4 regions of the Stenotrophomonas sp. YJH_SMC_80 genome follow, and region 1 is predicted to be linked to each of the others. Evidence: predicted binding sites of a transcription regulator. Region 1 holds the regulator's gene; each other region holds the start of a gene.
The links. Region 1 encodes FliA, which starts transcription of late flagellar genes. Its sites were predicted from a motif close to TAAAGTTTNNCNNNCNNNGGCCGATAA; they were not measured.

Region 1 (4,121 bases):
GCCCTCGCCCGTGCGGCCGTGGGTGCCACCGGCCGCACCTTGGACAGCGCCGACGAGATCGTGCCGACCCGCGGCAGCACCGGCTTCGCAGCCACCCTGGCGCGCGCCACCGTCAACGAACCGGCGCTGCCCGAACAGATCTTCGCCCCGTTCGCCGAGGCCATCGTCGCACCGGGCCCGGCCGTCACCGCGCCGGCCAACCGCGCCCGCTTCCAGATCGACCCGCCGCACGACACGCATCACGAAAGCGTGCCCCCCGCCGTGCAGCCGCCGCCGCTGCCGGGCGCTGCCATGGCCGATGTCCAGCCTGACATCGCCGCCAGCGAAACGGCAGCGCTCGAAGCCGTCGCCGAAGCCAGTCCGGCCCCCGTGCTGGCCCCGGCACCGACGCTGACCGTCGTCGCCCAGGACGACGCCGAGATCCGCCAGCTGCGCCAGGAAGTGGCCGGCATGCGCCAGGTGATCGAGCGCGAGATGAACCGCTTCACCGACGAGCGCCTGCGCGGCTGCCCGGTACGCGCCACCGCGCTGGACCTGATGGACGAGTACGGCTTTGATGCCGGCCTGGCCCGCGACGTGGCCATGCAGATTCCGCTGGAGACCGAAGCCCACCGTGGTCGCGGCCTGATGCTGGGGCTGATCTCGCGCAAGCTGCCGATCGCCCCGGTCGACCCGCTGGAAGAAGGCGGCGTGATCGCCCTGGTCGGCCCGACTGGCGCCGGCAAGACCACCACCATCGCCAAGCTGGCCTCGCGCTTCGCCGAGAAACACGCGCCGCGTGACGTCGCCCTGGTGACCACCGACACCACCCGCATCGGCGCCCGCGAGCAGCTGTACGGCTACGGCCGCCAGCTCGGCATCGCGGTGCACGAAGCCAACAGCGGCACCGACCTGGACCAGCTGCTGGAACGCCTGAAGGACTACAAGCTGGTGCTGATCGACACCGCCGGGCTGGGCCCGCGCGACCGCGCGCTGGCCGCGCAGCTGCAGTGGCTGCGCGCCGCCCGCCAGGTACGCACCCTGCTGGTGCTACCGGCCAACACCAGCTTCGGCGACATGGACGAGGTGGTCCGCCGCTTCGGCGCCGCCAACCTGCAGGGCCTGGTGTTGAGCAAGCTGGACGAGACCGGCCGCTTCGGCAACGCCCTGTCAGTGGCCGTGGACCACGCCCTGCCGATCACCTGGGTGACCGATGGCCAGGACGTTCCGGAGGACCTGCACCGGGCCAGTGCGGCCAATCTCGTACTTCGCCTTGAAGATTTGCGCCGCGCGGCCGATATGCCCTGCAACCCGGAGTTGAACCATGCCGTCGCGTGAGTACGCCAAGCTGACCAAGACCTTCCCGCTGTCGGCCACCCGCAGCGAGCCGCTCGGCCCTGTGCGCACCATTGCCGTCACTGGCGGCAAGGGCGGCGTGGGCAAGACGAATGTGTCCGCCAACCTGGCGGTGGCACTGGCCGGCATGGGCAAGCGCACGCTGCTGCTGGACGCCGACCTGGGCCTGGCCAACATCGACGTGATCCTGGGGCTGAACCCGACCTTCACGCTGGCCGACCTGGTCGCCGGCCGCTGCTCGCTGGACGACGTCATCGTCGAAGGCCCGAACGGCGTGCTGGTGGTGCCGGCCGCGTCCGGCCGCCGGCACATGGCCGAGCTGGCCCCGGCCGAGCACGTCGGCCTGGTCAACGTGTTCTCCGAGCTGGAACGCGAACTGGACATCATGGTGGTGGACACCGCCGCCGGCATCACCGACGGCGTGCTGACCTTCTGCCAGGCCGCGCAGGACACCGTGGTGGTGGTCTGTGACGAGCCGGCCTCGATCACCGACGCCTACGCGCTGATCAAGGTGCTGTCGCGCGAACGCGGCGTGGACCGCATCCAGGTAGTGGCCAACATGGTGCGCGACCCCAACGAGGGCCGCGTGCTGTACGAAAAGCTGACCCGCGTCTGCGAGAAGTTCCTCGCCGATGTCTCGCTGAACTACCTGGGCTGCGTGCCGCAGGACGACTGGCTGCGCCTGTCGGTGCAGCGCCAGCAGCCGGTGGTGAAGGCCTACCCGTCCAGCCCGGCCGCGCTGGCGATCACCGAGATCGCGCGTCGCACCGCACGCTGGCAGGCGCCGACCGAACCGCGTGGCGGCGTCGAGTTCTTCCTCGAGCGCATCCTCAAGCAGCGCGGGGTGGCCGCATGAAAGGCGCAGCCCAGTACAGGGAAGTCCAGCGCTCGGCGGCCAACGAGGTCATCGCCCAGCATTCGGACCTGGTGCGGCGCATCGCCCACCACCTGGCCGCGCGGTTGCCGGCCAGCGTTGAAGTGGACGACCTGATCCAGGCCGGCATGATGGGCCTGATCGAAGCGTCGCGCAGCTACGACGCCGACCAGGGCGCCTCGTTCGAGACCTATGCCTCGATCCGCATCCGCGGTTCGATGATCGACGAGATCCGCCGTGGCGACTGGGTGCCGCGCTCGGTGCACCGCCGTGCCCGCGATGCCGCCGCCACCATCCGCCGCCTGGAACAGAGCAGCGGCCGCGCCGCCAGCGCCACCGAGGTGGCCGCCGCGATGGAGATGCCGCTGCCCGAATACCTGCGGTTGATGGAGGACGCCGCACGTGGCCAGGTGCTGAGCCTGGAGTCGCGCATCGAGGACCAGGGCGAGCTGGACACCGTCGCCCAGGGCGGCCCGACCCCGCAGCAGGTGCTGGAGCGTGGTGAATTCGGCCGTGAGCTGGGCAAGGCCATCGGCCACCTGCCCGAGCGCGAACAGCTGGTGCTCTCGCTCTACTACGAGCAGGAACTGAACCTGAAGGAGATCGGCGCGGTGCTCGGCGTGAGCGAGTCGCGGGTCTGCCAGATCCACGGCCAGGCGGTGCTGCGCCTGCGTGGCCGGCTCAAGATTTTCGAGGCGGCGGACGCCGGCCTGGAAGAATGAACATGCCCGAGGCGGCTGCCCCCGGCCGCCCGGAATGAACAACAAAGGAACTCTGCTTTGAACAAGAACATGCGCATCCTGATCGTCGATGACTTCTCGACCATGCGTCGGATCGTCAAGAACCTGCTGGGCGATCTGGGCTTCACCAATACCGCCGAAGCCGAGGACGGGCATGCCGCGCTGTCGCTGCTGCAGAGCCAGCCGTTCGATTTCGTGGTCACCGACTGGAACATGCCGGTGATGACCGGCATCGAGCTGCTGAAGGCGATCCGTGCCGATGCCAAGCTGAAGACACTGCCAGTGCTGATGGTCACCGCCGAAGCCAAGCGCGAACAGATCATCGAAGCCGCCCAGAACGGCGTGAACGGCTACATCATCAAGCCGTTCACTGCGCAGACGCTGGAAGAGAAGCTCGGCAAGATCTTCGAACGCCTGGCGGCCAGCGCCTGATGGATACCACGGTCGACAAGAGCGCCCTCGCCCTGCGCCTGCAGGAAGCCCTGGACGCACTCGAGTCCGGTGACGAGGCCGCCTGGCGGCAGCGCATCGACGGACTGGTCGCGCTGCGTACGCAGCCGATGATGAGCGGCCTCTCGCGGCTGGCCCGCGAGCTGGGGCAGGCACTGGGTGAGCTGCCGACCGTGCCCAGCGAGGCCGGTGAGCTGGACGACGCCTGCGCACGCCTGGACCACGTGGTGGCCATGACCGAACAGGCCACGCACCGCACCCTGGACCTGGCCGAGGAATGCCGCAGCCTGACCGAACAGCTGCGTGCTGAAGGCCTGCAGCCGGGCCAGGACGCGCAGCTCGAGCGCATCCGCCACAACCTGACCGAGATCGCCCTGACCCAGAGCTACCAGGACCTGACCGGGCAGATCATCCGTCGCGTGGTCGGCATCGTCCGCCGCGTGCACGAGGGCTTCGGCGCACTCGGCCTGCCGCCGGAACAGCATCGCACCGACCCGGAACTGGCCGGGCCGGCACTGAAGGGACTGGACCGCCACGCGGTCTCGCAGAACGACGCCGACGACCTGTTGTCGGATTTGGGGCTGTAAGCATGAGCGCGGTATCCGACGACATCACTGCCGATTTCATCATCGAGGCACAGGAAATCCTGGATCGCCTGGGCGAACAGCTGGTGTCGCTGGAGCAGGCACCGCAGGACACCGAGCAGCTCAACGCGGTGTTCC
Region 2 (4,121 bases), on a different contig from region 1:
CCTGCTGTTCGGTACGCTGCGACAGATCATGGTGCCCGGCAACGATCTCACCAACGCCGGTGTCGAGGCTGGACGTCGCCTGCTGGATGCGGGTGACGATGCGGCCCAGTTGCGCGACCGTGGCGTTGGCATCGTCGCGCATGCGTGCGAACACGCCCTGCAGCTCACCTTCCATGCGCACGCTGAGGTCACCACGGGCCAGCGCCGCCAGAAGCGCCTGCAGATCGCCGAGGTTGGTCTCGAAGGTCGCCAGCAGGCGGTTGATGCTGGTCGACAACGTGCGCACGAAGCCCTGTTTTCCCTCCAGCGCGATGCGGCCGTGCAGGTCGCCATGTGCGGCGGCGTCGACCAGTGCTGCCACTTCGGTTTCCAGCAGCGTTTCCAGCGCGCGGCTGCGCCACTCCACTGCCACGCCGAGGAAATGCCCTTCGTCGGTGATGGCATTGGCGATCAACTGGTAGCGGACGCCGGCATGACCGATCTCGCGCTCCTCGCGCTGGCGCACGCCAGCCAGGCTGGCCAGTGCCGGATGCAGGCGTACCGCATCGCTCCCCACCAGATCTTCAAGCCGGAGTGCAAGCTGCTGCAGCAGCGCCGGATTGGCGTACGCCACCAGGCCTTCGGCATCAATCACCATCAAGCCGGCCTGTGCGCTGTCCAATGCCTGGCGCACGCGGGTGTTGCCGCGGGCCACCGCACGCTCGGTCTCGATGCGCGCGCGCAGGCGCTGCTGCATGTCGACCAGGCGCTGGGCCAGCTGGCCGATTTCATCGTTGGCGTTGTAGACGCGCAGGGTGGTGTCGAGGCGGTCGTCGGCGATGTCGCTGGCGAAACGCAGGGTGTCCTGGATCGGCTGGCGCACCGCACGCAGCACCAGCACCAGGCTGGTGATCAGCACGCCGGCCACCAGCAGCAGGGTCAGTGCGAACACCACGCTCATGGTGCGCGCGCCAGCCTGCTGGCGTGCCTGCGCCCTGGCCAGCGCCGCCACCTGTGCCTGCTGGAATGCGGCCAGCGCCGGCGCTACGCCCGTGGCGGTATCCAGCAGCGACTGCGCTTCCACATCCAGGCCGACGCGGGCAGCGGTATACCCCAGCAGTGCGGCCTGATACGCCTCCATCCCGGTGCGCAGGGTGTCCTGCACATCCGCAGGCAGGCCCGCCAGCGCGAGGTCGAACGGCAGCTTCTCCTCGCTGGCGCGGTCGGCGTGGGTGGAATCACCGTCGAGCAGCAGCAGTGCCTCCTGCCTTCGCATCTTCTGCAGGGACAGCGCCAGCGCGGGCCGCTGCTGCACATCCACCTGCGCCTGCAGGGTGTCGGCGGCCTGCTGCAGCTGCGCAGCGAGGCCGGCATCACCACGGCCCATCTCGTCGACCCGTTCGAACAGGGCGGCCACACCCTGCGAGAACGCGTCGGCGGCTTCGGTCAGCGCCTGCAGGGCCTTGCGCCGGCCCGCATCCATCGGCATCGCGCGCAGCGCCTGCAGATCGGTCTGCAACGCCTTCTGCGTGGCCAACAGCCGCGCGCGGTCGGCATCATCGAAACTGCGTGCATACTGGGTCTGCAGGCGACGCGCTTCGGCCACCCGCGTGGACAGGCTGGCAGCCAGATCGCTGCCGCGCTGGTAGCTGGCCTGGCTGCGCGCAGCCAGTGCGTTGGCATGGCCAGTCCAGGCGTAGACAGCAGCGATCGCCACCAGGCCCAGGCCGCAGATCCACAGTGTGGCCTTGAGCTTGTTGGCCACGCTGAGCCGATGTGGCTGCAGCCAGCGCAGCAGCCCGGGGGACGCCGAGTGCAACGCAGCAAGGCGCGTGCGCAGGGACCGGAGGTGGGGGACAACGGCCGACATGACAGACTCCAGGCGGAAAGACGCACCTGTATCGGCCTGACTCAGGACAACTTTAGCGCTTTCTTCGTCTGCGCCCCCCATCGCTGGTGGACGCGGCCTTTGTACCGGGTGCAGGCGACGGAGGCATGACACGGCCACCGCGCTTGACCTCAACCCCGGTTGGGGGAGCACAGTGGACATCCCTCCCCCGCCCGGTGTGTCCATGACGACGCTCGATGTCCCCCGCTACCTGCAGCGCCTGCAGCTGGATGCACCGCCACCGCGGACCCTGGCCGGCCTGACCCTGCTGCAGCAGCGCCACAACGCACTGCTGCCCTTCGAGACCCTCAGCTGCCTGCTGCGCGATGCGGTGCCGATCGACCTGGACAGCGTGCAGCGCAAGCTGCTCGACGAGCGCCGCGGTGGTTACTGCTTCGAACTCAATGGCGGGTTGCTGGCGCTGCTGCAGGCATTGGGCTTCGATGCGCAGCCATTGAGCGCGCGGGTACTGCTGGCCGCCCAGGACGGCGAACTGACCGCGCGCACCCACCTGCTGCTGCGCGTGAACGTAGACAGCGACGATTGGCTGGTGGATGCCGGTTTCGGCAGCCTGACCCCGACCGTGCCGCTGCGCCTGCATGATCCGCAGCCGCAGGCCACGCCGCACGAACGCTATCTGCTGCAGCGCCTGCACGACGAGGGTGATTTCGTGCTGTCGGCCGAGTCCAACGATGGTTGGCGGGCGATGTATCGGTTCGACCTGCAGGCGCCGGCGCCGATCGACAACGTGGTTGGCAACTGGTACGTGTGCACCCATCCCGATTCCAGTTTCCCCGGTCAGCTGCGCGCGTCGCTGACCGGGCCGGACTGGCGCCGCACCATCGGCAGCGGCAACTACACCGAGTATCGCCCCGGGCAGGCACCGGACAAGCGCCCGCTGCATGATGTGGGTGATGTGCGTGCCGTGCTGCAACAGCGCTTCGGCATGCAGCTACCGGACGACCCGCGACTGGACCCGGCCATCAATGACTGGCTGCAGCGCTCGCGCGCCGCGACCTTGTAGGGCCGAGCCCATGCTCGGCTGAGCTGGAGCGGCTGGGCCAACAGCAGCCGAGCGTGGTCTCGGCTCTACAGAGCAGCGCGCGCCTGCAGCGCAATGCGGTTGCCTTCGCTGTCGCGGATCTCGGCCACGCGCCAGTCGCCCGCATCGGCGGGTCCGAAGCGCAGCTCGGCGCCCGCTTGCAGTGCTCGCCCCAGGCTCGCATCCAGGTCATCGACGCCGATGTAGACGCGCGCCCCCTGTTCGGAAGGCCGGTAGTCCGCGCCGTGCACCAGCGCGATGCTGGCACCGGCGGCCCCATCGGAGAACGGCAGGTAGGCCATCCGGCAGTCGTGCAGCACGACAGGTTCGTCCACCGCGACCTGCAGCCACCGCTGGTAGAACGTGATGGCACGGTCCAGGTCACTGGCCGGGATTTCCACATGCAGGATCGGGTTCACTGGCACTCCTTGCTCGGTCCACTCAGATGATGCGCAGGGTAATCGCCTTCAGCACCGCACGGGTGCGATCGCGGGTGCCCAGCTTGTCGAGTATGGCGGACACGTAGTTCTTCACCGTGCCCTCGGCCAGGAACAGGCTGCGCGCGATCTCCTTGTTGCTGTAGCCACCGGCCAGCAAGCGCAGGATCGCCACCTCGCGTTCCCCGAAGGTATCGGTGGGCGGTGCTTCATCGTGGAAGCGGTAGCGGGCGCGTACCGGCTCGGTGCTGACCGGCAGCAGCAGGGTTTCGCCAGCGGCGACGCGCTCGATCGCCTCGCGCAGGTCTGCGGGTGCGGCGTCCTTGAGCAGGAAGCCCTGTGCGCCGGCCTCGCTGGCGCGCAGCAGCAGGTCACTTTCATCAAAGGTCGTCAGCAGCAGCCACGGCGTGGCATCGCCGCGCGCGCGCAGCTGGCGCACTGCCTCGATGCCGTCCATCCCGGGCATGCGGATGTCACTGAGCACAACATCCACGCGCTGGGTGGACAGCGCGTCCAGCAACGCCTGGCCCTCCTCGGCCTCCAGCGCCACGTCCACGCCCAACCCCTGCAACAACGCACGCAGCCCGGCGCGGACCAGCGCCTGGTCGTCGGCCAGGGCAACACGGATCGCGCTGCCGTTCATGCCGGCACCCAGGCGGTCAGGTGCATGCCGCCCTGTGCGGTGCGGGCCAGTTCCAACTGGCCACGCACTGCGGCCAGGCGCTCACGCATGCCGGCGATGCCGTTGCCCTCGCGGATACGTTCGGCGCGCTGG
Region 3 (4,121 bases), on a different contig from region 1:
TTCACGCCGAAGCCGAAGCTGACCGTCTCGGTCACCTTGTAGCGCGCGCTCACGCCCCAGATGTTGTACGCACCGCGATCCTGCAGTGCGATCGATGGGTCGCAGGTGCCGGTGCAGCGCGGATCATTGTTGATGTTGGTGGTGGCCGGCTTCTGCTTGCCGTAGAACGTGCCGGTCAGCAGCAGCGACAGCTTGTCGGTGGCCTGCCAGTCCAGCATCGTGTTGACGGTGTACTTCGGAATCACCGACAGCGGCTGGCCGGTGCGCTTGTTCTCGTTCTCCACCATGTAGGTGAAGTTGTTGCTCCACTTCAGGCGGTTGCCCTGCTCGCCCAGCAGCGGGATCACCAGGTTGCCTTCCAGCCCCTGCACGATCGCCTTCGGCGCGTTCTCCCAGCGGAAGATGCGGCCCCTGGTGTCGGCAGTCAGGCCGATCTGGGTGTAGCCGGCCTGGATCTTGTCCTTGTAGTCGTTATGGAAGTAAGTCAACGAGGCCTGCCAGCCGCTCTGCGGTGCCCACTCGATGCCGAGTTCCTTGTTCAGGCTGGTTTCCGCCTTCAGGTCCGCATTGCCGCGCATGTAGCAGCCGGCGCCCAGGCTCGGCAGTGCATTCGGGCAGCCATTGCCACGGGTGTAATACAGATAGTCCGGATTCGACTGGTACAGGTTCGGCGCCTTGAACGCCCGGGCGATGCCGCCCTTCACCACCCAGTCGCCGTTGATGCGGAACTGCGCGTTGAGGCTGGGGCTGGTGTTGTTGCCGAACTGGCTGTGGTGGTCGAAGCGCAGGCCCGGGGTAACGATCCAGCGCTCACCCAGGTAGATGTTGTCTTCGACGAACACGGCGGTGGTCTGCGCATCGGCCTTGCCCCGCGCACGATCGGCCGACAGCCCCGGGATGCCGCCGCCGCTGCTGCTGGACTGGCTCATCGAGTACGGGTCGGTCAGGCGGCTGTCCAGGTATTCAAAGCCAAGCGTCCAGATGTTCTCGGCACCACCCAGCGTGGTCGGGAAGCTCACTTCGCCGTCCAGCTGGTAGTTGCGCAGTCGCGAGGTCGACCAGTCGCTGCCGTTGAAGCTGCCTTCCGGGCCACCGGCCAGGCCTTCGTTGATGCGTGAGTTGTTCACCGCCTCCACCGCGGCCGTCACCCGCGAGGTCACGTCGCCCCAGCGGCCACGATGGGTGATCGCGCCGGTGTTGCGGTACATGCGGTTGGTCTCCGCTTCGCCCTCGGCCAGTGCCGCCAGGTCAACACCGGTCGATGTACCGGTGGTGCTGACCGCGCGATCACCAGCGTAGATGTTGCCCTGGCGGCTGGTGCCGGCTTCGAACTCCACCACCTGGTTGGCGGTCACGTCCCAACGCAGCAGCGCGTTGACATCGCGGTTCTTGACGCCCTCGCGACCGGCCGGCGGCACCGCGTTGGGGTTGGTAGCGTACTGGCGGTTGAGCTCCAGCGAGTCCGCGTCGGTCTTGTTGAGATTGCCGTACAGGCGGAACGACAGGGTGTCGGTCATCGGCCCACTCAGCTGCAGGCCGACGCGTTCGCTGCCACCTTCGGCGCTGTGTTGGGGCACCAGCCCATACAGATCCACCGCACCGGTCAGGTCGCCGGTCGGGCGCTTGGTGATGATGTTGACCACGCCGCCGGAGGCACCGGAGCCATAGCGTGCCGCCGCCGGGCCGCGCAGCACTTCGATGCGCTCGATCATTTCCGCCGGCACCCAGTTGGTGTCACCGCGGGTATTGCGCTCGCCGCTGCGCCCCATGCGCACGGCATCGCGTGCGCCGATGCGCTTGCCATCGACCAGGATCAGGGTGTTTTCCGGGCCCATGCCACGCAGGTCGATCTGGCGGTTGTTGCCGTACTGGCCCGAGGCGCTGTTGCCGGTCAGGTTGACGCCCGGCATGGTCCGCAACAGCTCGGCGATGTCGTTGGCTGGCGGGCGCCGGGCGATATCCTCGGCGGTGATGGTCGAGGTACCCAGTGCCTGGCGCGCGATCTGCGAGGCGGTGACGTGCACCGTGTCGATGTCGGTGGCGTCGGTTTCGGCCTGGGCGGTCAGGGCGCTGCCCGCCAGCAGGGCGGCGACGGCAAGCGCCAGCGGGCGCGGTGAATGGACAACGGCAGGAGACATGATCAGGACCTTCTGGCAGGGCTGCGGGGCCTCTGGCAAAGGCTTGAGGCAACGACGAGGGGGGGAGGCGGAGCCGTCCTGCAGGCACCTGCAGCCCGCTCCGTGCGCGCATTCTCCCATCAATGCGAGTGATTCTCAAATGCGTTCACTCATTGCCGCAGCGGCGTCGATGTGCTTTGCGCACCGTGCAAGCCTGCACCGCGCGTAAACTGGCCGGCTACCCCGCCATCAACCGTATGCCACCGCGGCCGATACCCATGGTTTGCCGTACGCAGTCAGAGATCGACGTGGAACCACCCCAACTGGACGATGCCAGCCAGCCGCTGGCCGAGGCCTGGCAGCAATGCCTGCTACAGGCCGGCCCTGCCGCCACCGCGCTGCTCAACGCCGCTGCCACCGATGCCCCACCCGCGCTGGCCCAGCGCTTTTACGAAGTGCTGCTGCAGGACGGGCGCGCACGCCGCTTCCTGTCCCACGACCAGGTCAAGCAGCGCCTGCAGCCGGCCATGCAGCGCTGGCTGGTACAGCTGCTGACCACCGACGCCGCTGGCATCGCCACCACGGTCGCCTCGCAGCGGGTGATCGGCGACGTACACGCACGGGTCGGCATCCCGGTCGACCTGGTCACCCGCGGTGCGCGCGTGCTCAAGCACGAGCTGTTCGTGCGCCTGCGCGCCGACGCGCCCGACAGCGCGACCGCGTTCGCCGCCATCGCCTGCCTCAGCGCGATCATGGACATCGCCATGGAAGGCATGACCCTGGCCTACACCCATGCGCGCGAGCGCTCCACCCGTGCCGACGCCGCCTACCGGCTGTTCTCGCTGGTACAGAACGTCGGTACCGAACGCGAGCGCCAGCGCGCATTGCTGCTGGACTGGGAGAACGCCCTGCTCTACGCCCTCGCCGGCCACGTGCAGGCCAGCGACAACGCCAGCCTGGCCACCTCGGAGTTCGGCCTGTGGTTCACCCACAAGGGCATCCCCAGCTTCGGCGAAAGCAGCGAAACGCAGCAGGTGGGCCAGTTGATGGCCCGCATTGACGGCCACCTGCAGCGCGCGAGTGGCGATGCTCCGGCGCAGCGACTGGCGGTGCTGCCGGCCATCCGCGAGGACCTGGCCGCCATCCGCACCCTGATGACGCTGCTGTTCGAGCGCATCGGCGAACTGGATGCCGGCAGCGACGCGCTGACCAACCTGCTCAACCGTCGCTTCCTGCCCACCGTGCTGCGCCGGGAAATCGAGCTGGCCACGCGCAACCGCACACCGTTCTCGCTGCTGCTGCTCGACCTGGATCATTTCAAGGCAATCAACGACGGCCATGGCCACGATGCCGGCGACCGTGCGTTGCAGCACGTGGCCGGCCTGCTCGGCCAGCTCACGCGTGGCAGCGACTACCTGTTCCGCTATGGCGGCGAAGAATTCGTGGTGGTGCTGGTGGCCGCCAGCGAGTCGCAGGCGACCGTGATCGCCGAGAACCTGCGCCGACAGATCGCACAATCACCGGTAGCACTGGCCAATGGCCAGGTGCTGGAGCTGACCGCCAGCATCGGCGTGGCCGGTCACGATGGTCATCCGGACTACGAGCGGTTGATGGCACGTGCCGACGCCGCGATGTACGAGGCCAAGCGCAGCGGCCGCAACCGCGTGGTGGTCGCCAGCGCGGACCTGCAGGAAGCCCCGGGGCGGCGTGCACTGCAGCGATGACGGCAGGACAGGTAGAGTCGACCGCTGGTCGACTATCGCGCGCAGCGCGGGATTTTTCGCCGTCGGAACGAAGAGCAGTCGACTAAAAGTCGACTCTACCGGTTCGCGCGCCAGCCGCTGCTTTCACCGCCCCCACCCGCCATGCTGCCCACCACAGCAGCGCCAGCAACGCGATGCCTGCCCCCAGCAGGCACACGGCAGGCCAGCCATGCCGCACCTGCATCCAGGGCCCCGCCGCCGCGCCTGCACCACTGCCCAGTGCATAGAACAGCATGTACAA
Region 4 (4,121 bases), on a different contig from region 1:
GCCACGCGTTGGGCATGAAGGTGGTGGCCGAGGGCGTGGAAACGCACCAGGAAGAGGACATGCTGCGCCGCCAGGGCTGCGACGAGATTCAGGGCTACCTGTACTCGCGCCCGCTCAGCCCGCGCGACCTGGCGCAGTGGCTGCGCCAGCCACAGCCGGTTTCGCTGCGCACCGATGCCAGTGGGGAAGTGATGCTGGTGCGGTGATCAGCTGCACTGGTTGGAACTGCCCCGGGCCACTGTGTCTATCCACGCATGCCGTGGATCTACCGCAACCCGCTTTGGTGGGTGCCGACCGTTGGTCGGCACGGATGCCTGTGCCTCTCGATCATCCACGCATGGCGTGGATCTACCTCGGAAAATCCGCCTTCAACTGCATGCGCAGCGCTTCTACAATGGCCGCATAGCGCCGCTTCTGGACCAGATAGCTGGCCAGGAACAGCGGAAGCACCAGCAGCATCGGCGCCACCACCGGGCGCATCGCCACCAGCGGCAACAGCAACAGCGACAGGATGGCCACGAACCAGCTGCACAGGCCAATCACCCGCACTTCGTGCCGTCGCGCGTTGAGTACGATGCGACCGCGCATCACCGGGAAGTAGCGCAGGCCGAAGCTCGGCGCGAAGCTCTCGCGGAACGCCATGCTGCCATCGGGCAGCGCATGGAAGGCCAGTTGCAGCCATCTGTCCTGCGGCAGGTCACGTTCCAGGCTGCCCAGCGAGAGCCGGGCCTGCATGGCCGGTGACGCCGCGATGCGTTCGTTGAACAGGGTGATGCCCCAGCTGAAATAACCGGCCACCCAGGCCATCAGAAGGACGGTCTCGATCAGCAGGAGTGCGATCAGGGTGATGGCCATCGGTCTTCCATGAACGGGATCGGTGGATCATGCCACAACGATTTCGCCACCCCGGTAGATCCACGCCATGCGTGGATGTTGCGGCGAGGGCCAGGCGTCACACCGGCGGATGAAAGCCGTCCACGCATGGCGTGGATCTACTTCAGCGCTTCCCCGTCCAACCCCAGGTCCCAGGCCAGTCCCAGCAGCGCCTCGTCCGCCCGCGGCGGGGCCGGGCGCGCGTCCGCCAGCTGCTGCAGTTCGCGGATCTCCTCGCGTGCCACATCCTCCAGCTGCTGCAGCTGCTCACGCACGCTCGCGTTGCGCGGGCGCTCGGTATCGGTGAGAGAGGGCAGGGCGCGGATCAGGGTCATGGTGCGAGTACAGGATGCATCCAACGGCGGGTTACAGGCAAAGGCCCCGGTCGAACCGGGGCCTTGCGGGCTGCCGGCGAGGGCAGCGGACATCAGGGTCAGAACAGCTCGACGGTGCCGGCGCCCATGCTCTGCTGGGCAACCGGCTTGTGCGGCGGGCGTTCCCACTCGCTGCGCAGTTCGCGCAGGCGGCTGCCGGTGCGCTGCAGGGCGGTGGCGATCTCTTCGTCGAACACGCCGCCATTGCGGTGCAGCAGTTCCTGCAGGGCCACCGCTTCGCGGTTGATCGCGGTCAGGCGGTCCAGGTGGGTGTGCACGCCGCCCAGCGCCTGGGTGGCGATGTCTTCGAACTGCAGGGCGCGCACGGCTTCGGCCACGCTGCCATCGATCGAACGGGCGCACTCGGACACTTCGCGCATGCCGTCGCCCAGCGAGGCATTGATCTGCGCGACATTGTCGAGCATCGCCGCCGCTTCCTGGCGGGCTTCGCGGGAGCGGTCCATGTCGCGCGAGGCCATGTGCGAAACCGTCTCGCGCACCTTGGCGATGGCGTCCTTGGAGCTATGCGCCAGCTTGCGGATCTGCTCGTTGAAGGTGGTCGAGCGCTCGGACAGGTTGCGCACTTCGTCGGCGACCACCGCGAAGCCACGACCGGCTTCACCGGCACGTGCCGCTTCAATGGCAGCGTTCAGGGCCAGCAGGTTGGTCTGGTCGGCGATCGACTTGACGTCTTCCAGCAGCGCGAAGATGCCATCCAGGTGCTGCGCCATCTGGTCGATGTGCTGCACGGTGGTGCTGCTCTGGCCGCTCACCTGTTCCAGCGCTTCGACCAGCTGTTCCATGCGATGGCTGGCGTGCTGGGCGAAACGGGCAACGTCGAGGCCGGCATTGCCTTCGTCACCGGCGCGGTCGACGATGCGCGACAGGGCCTGGCTCTGCTGGCGCGACTTGCGGTTCATCGCATCGAAGCTGCCACCGAGGCTGGAGACGGCCTGGCGGATCAGGTCACGGGCGCGTTCCACTTCGCCGCGCGAACCCTCGATCTCGTTGCCGACGAAATTGCGCAGTTCGGTCAGCAGCTGGTCCTGCTCACGCAGGACACGGGCGTGTTCCGGGGAACGGTGTGCCTGGGCGCGGGTGGTCCACCACGCAAAGCCGAGCCAGCTCAGCGTCATCGTGGTCAGGATCGCCCAGCGCAGGGCGGCCGGCCATTCGAAACCGATGGCGAAGGGGAGCAGCAGGGTCAGAGCCAGGGGGGCGGCCAGACGGATGAAAATGCGTGAGTACATGGACGTTCTCGGGAGGTGCACGGAGGATGTATCGGCCGTACCCCCTTTCTCTTTAACGTCGATGTGCCTCGAAGTGCATTCTGAATGCGCCGGTTTTCCGGCGCCTTGGCGGCTTCGGGGGCCGAGCCCTTTCCGTGCCGGAAAGGGATCCGACCCCTGGGGCAGGCAGCAACGGGGTCGGATCCCTTTTCCATGGAAAAGGGCTCTGACCCCACACCCTCAGGCCAGCTGCCGGTCCACGGCCTCGATCATCGCCTTGCGGCTGAACAGGAAGTCCCAGTAGCTGCCGCCCAGCTGCCGCCACAGCACCGCAGCGCGCACCGCGGCCAGCAGCAGGGCGCGGATCTCGGCCACCACGCCGGCCTGGCCCAGGTAGTGCGGGTTGCCCTGCACCATGACCCGCGGCTTGAGGTGGCTGATGGTGTCGGCGTAAAGGCCTCCCAGGTTGGCCAGCACGTCCGGGTGGCCGCTGTCGCCCAGTTCGGTGGCCTGGCGCTGGGCGCGCTCGATGCCCGAGGCGACCTTGTTCACGGTGGCGCCATCCTGAACGAAGCGACGCTCCAGCTGCAGCACCGACAGGGCCAGCTTGGGCAGGATCGGGTCCTGGCCCTGGCTGCGGAAGTAGTTGTGCAGCAGGCGCAGGCCGGACTTCAGTGCATGGCGGTCACCGAACACCTCCTGCGGCGAGGACGCATCGACACGGAACACGCTGTCCACGGCGGTGCGCACGGCGGCGGCGTCGGAATGGCCGGTATCGGCGATACGGCGTACCTGCTGCAGGGCCTGGGCAATGCCGGCCAGGGCCAGGACGCGGTCGTCGACAGTGAAACTCATGCAGCGATTACCTCAAAAGGGGAAGGGGTGGTGCGCAGGCGCTGTTCCAGCGGCGCATCGGTGGCGGCGATCACCGCGCCACCCAGGCACACGTCACCGTCATACAGCACCAGTGATTGACCGGGGGTAACGGCGCGCTGTGGGCGCGCGAAGGTGACCAGCACGCTGCCATCGTCCAGCACCTGGACCGTACACGGCTCGTCGGGCTGGCGGTAGCGGGTCTGGGCGGTGCATTCGAAGCGCCGTGCCGGCGGCGAACCGGCGATCCAGTGCGCGGTTTCCGAACGCAGGCGCTCGGACAGCATCCACTTGCTGTCGCGGTCCTGGTCCACGTACAGCACGTTGCTGGCCACATCCTTGCCGACCACGTACCACGGCGCGGCCGGGCGTCCACGCACGCCGCCGATGTTCAGGCCCTCGCGTTGGCCCAGGGTGAAATAGAACACGCCCGGATGTTCGGCGATCACGCTGCCGTCGGCCGGGTCGAGGATCTGGCCGGGCCTGGCCGGCAGGTAGCGGCCAAGGAACTCACGGAAGTCACGCTCGCCGATGAAGCAGATGCCGGTGGAGTCTTTCTTGGCGTGGGTCGGCAGGCTGACGTCACGCGCGATCCGGCGCAGGTCGGTCTTTTCCAGGTCGCCGATCGGGAACAGGGTGGCCGCCAGCTGCTCCTGGCCCAGCTGGTGCAGGAAGTAGCTCTGGTCCTTGGAACGGTCGGCGCCGCGCAGCAGCAGCCACTGGTGGCCGCGCTGGGTCACCCGTGCATAGTGCCCGGTGGCGATGCGTTCGG

Region 2: a site for FliA is predicted at 1,878-1,904, ahead of AC5P99_RS17460 (methyl-accepting chemotaxis protein). Genes of this name have one in related genera too.
Region 3: a site for FliA is predicted at 2,367-2,393, ahead of AC5P99_RS06130 (GGDEF domain-containing protein). Genes of this name have one in related genera too.
Region 4: a site for FliA is predicted at 2,526-2,552, ahead of AC5P99_RS21070 (methyl-accepting chemotaxis protein). Genes of this name have one in related genera too.

Annotation. Positions count from the first base shown of each region.
Region 1 covers NZ_JCAFVP010000022.1:30,121-34,241, forward strand. The annotation lists gene flhF (flagellar biosynthesis GTPase FlhF) at 1-1,317, shown strand, start outside; gene AC5P99_RS20415 (MinD/ParA family ATP-binding protein) at 1,304-2,191, shown strand; gene AC5P99_RS20420 (RNA polymerase sigma factor FliA) at 2,188-2,931, shown strand; gene cheY (chemotaxis response regulator CheY) at 2,989-3,381, shown strand; gene AC5P99_RS20430 (protein phosphatase CheZ) at 3,381-3,986, shown strand; gene AC5P99_RS20435 (chemotaxis protein CheA) at 3,989-4,121, shown strand, end outside.
Region 2 covers NZ_JCAFVP010000012.1:124,373-128,493, reverse strand. The annotation lists gene AC5P99_RS17460 (methyl-accepting chemotaxis protein) at 1-1,849, opposite strand, end outside; gene AC5P99_RS17455 (arylamine N-acetyltransferase family protein) at 2,052-2,891, shown strand; gene AC5P99_RS17450 (VOC family protein) at 2,957-3,328, opposite strand; gene AC5P99_RS17445 (response regulator transcription factor) at 3,351-3,989, opposite strand; gene AC5P99_RS17440 (sensor histidine kinase) at 3,986-4,121, opposite strand, start outside.
Region 3 covers NZ_JCAFVP010000003.1:73,985-78,105, reverse strand. The annotation lists gene AC5P99_RS06135 (TonB-dependent siderophore receptor) at 1-2,138, opposite strand, end outside; gene AC5P99_RS06130 (GGDEF domain-containing protein) at 2,426-3,841, shown strand; gene AC5P99_RS06125 (MFS transporter) at 3,924-4,121, opposite strand, start outside.
Region 4 covers NZ_JCAFVP010000026.1:6,716-10,836, forward strand. The annotation lists gene AC5P99_RS21055 (bifunctional diguanylate cyclase/phosphodiesterase) at 1-206, shown strand, start outside; gene AC5P99_RS21060 (hypothetical protein) at 349-855, opposite strand; gene AC5P99_RS21065 (hypothetical protein) at 993-1,208, opposite strand; gene AC5P99_RS21070 (methyl-accepting chemotaxis protein) at 1,307-2,497, opposite strand; gene hflD (high frequency lysogenization protein HflD) at 2,717-3,331, opposite strand; gene mnmA (tRNA 2-thiouridine(34) synthase MnmA) at 3,328-4,121, opposite strand, start outside.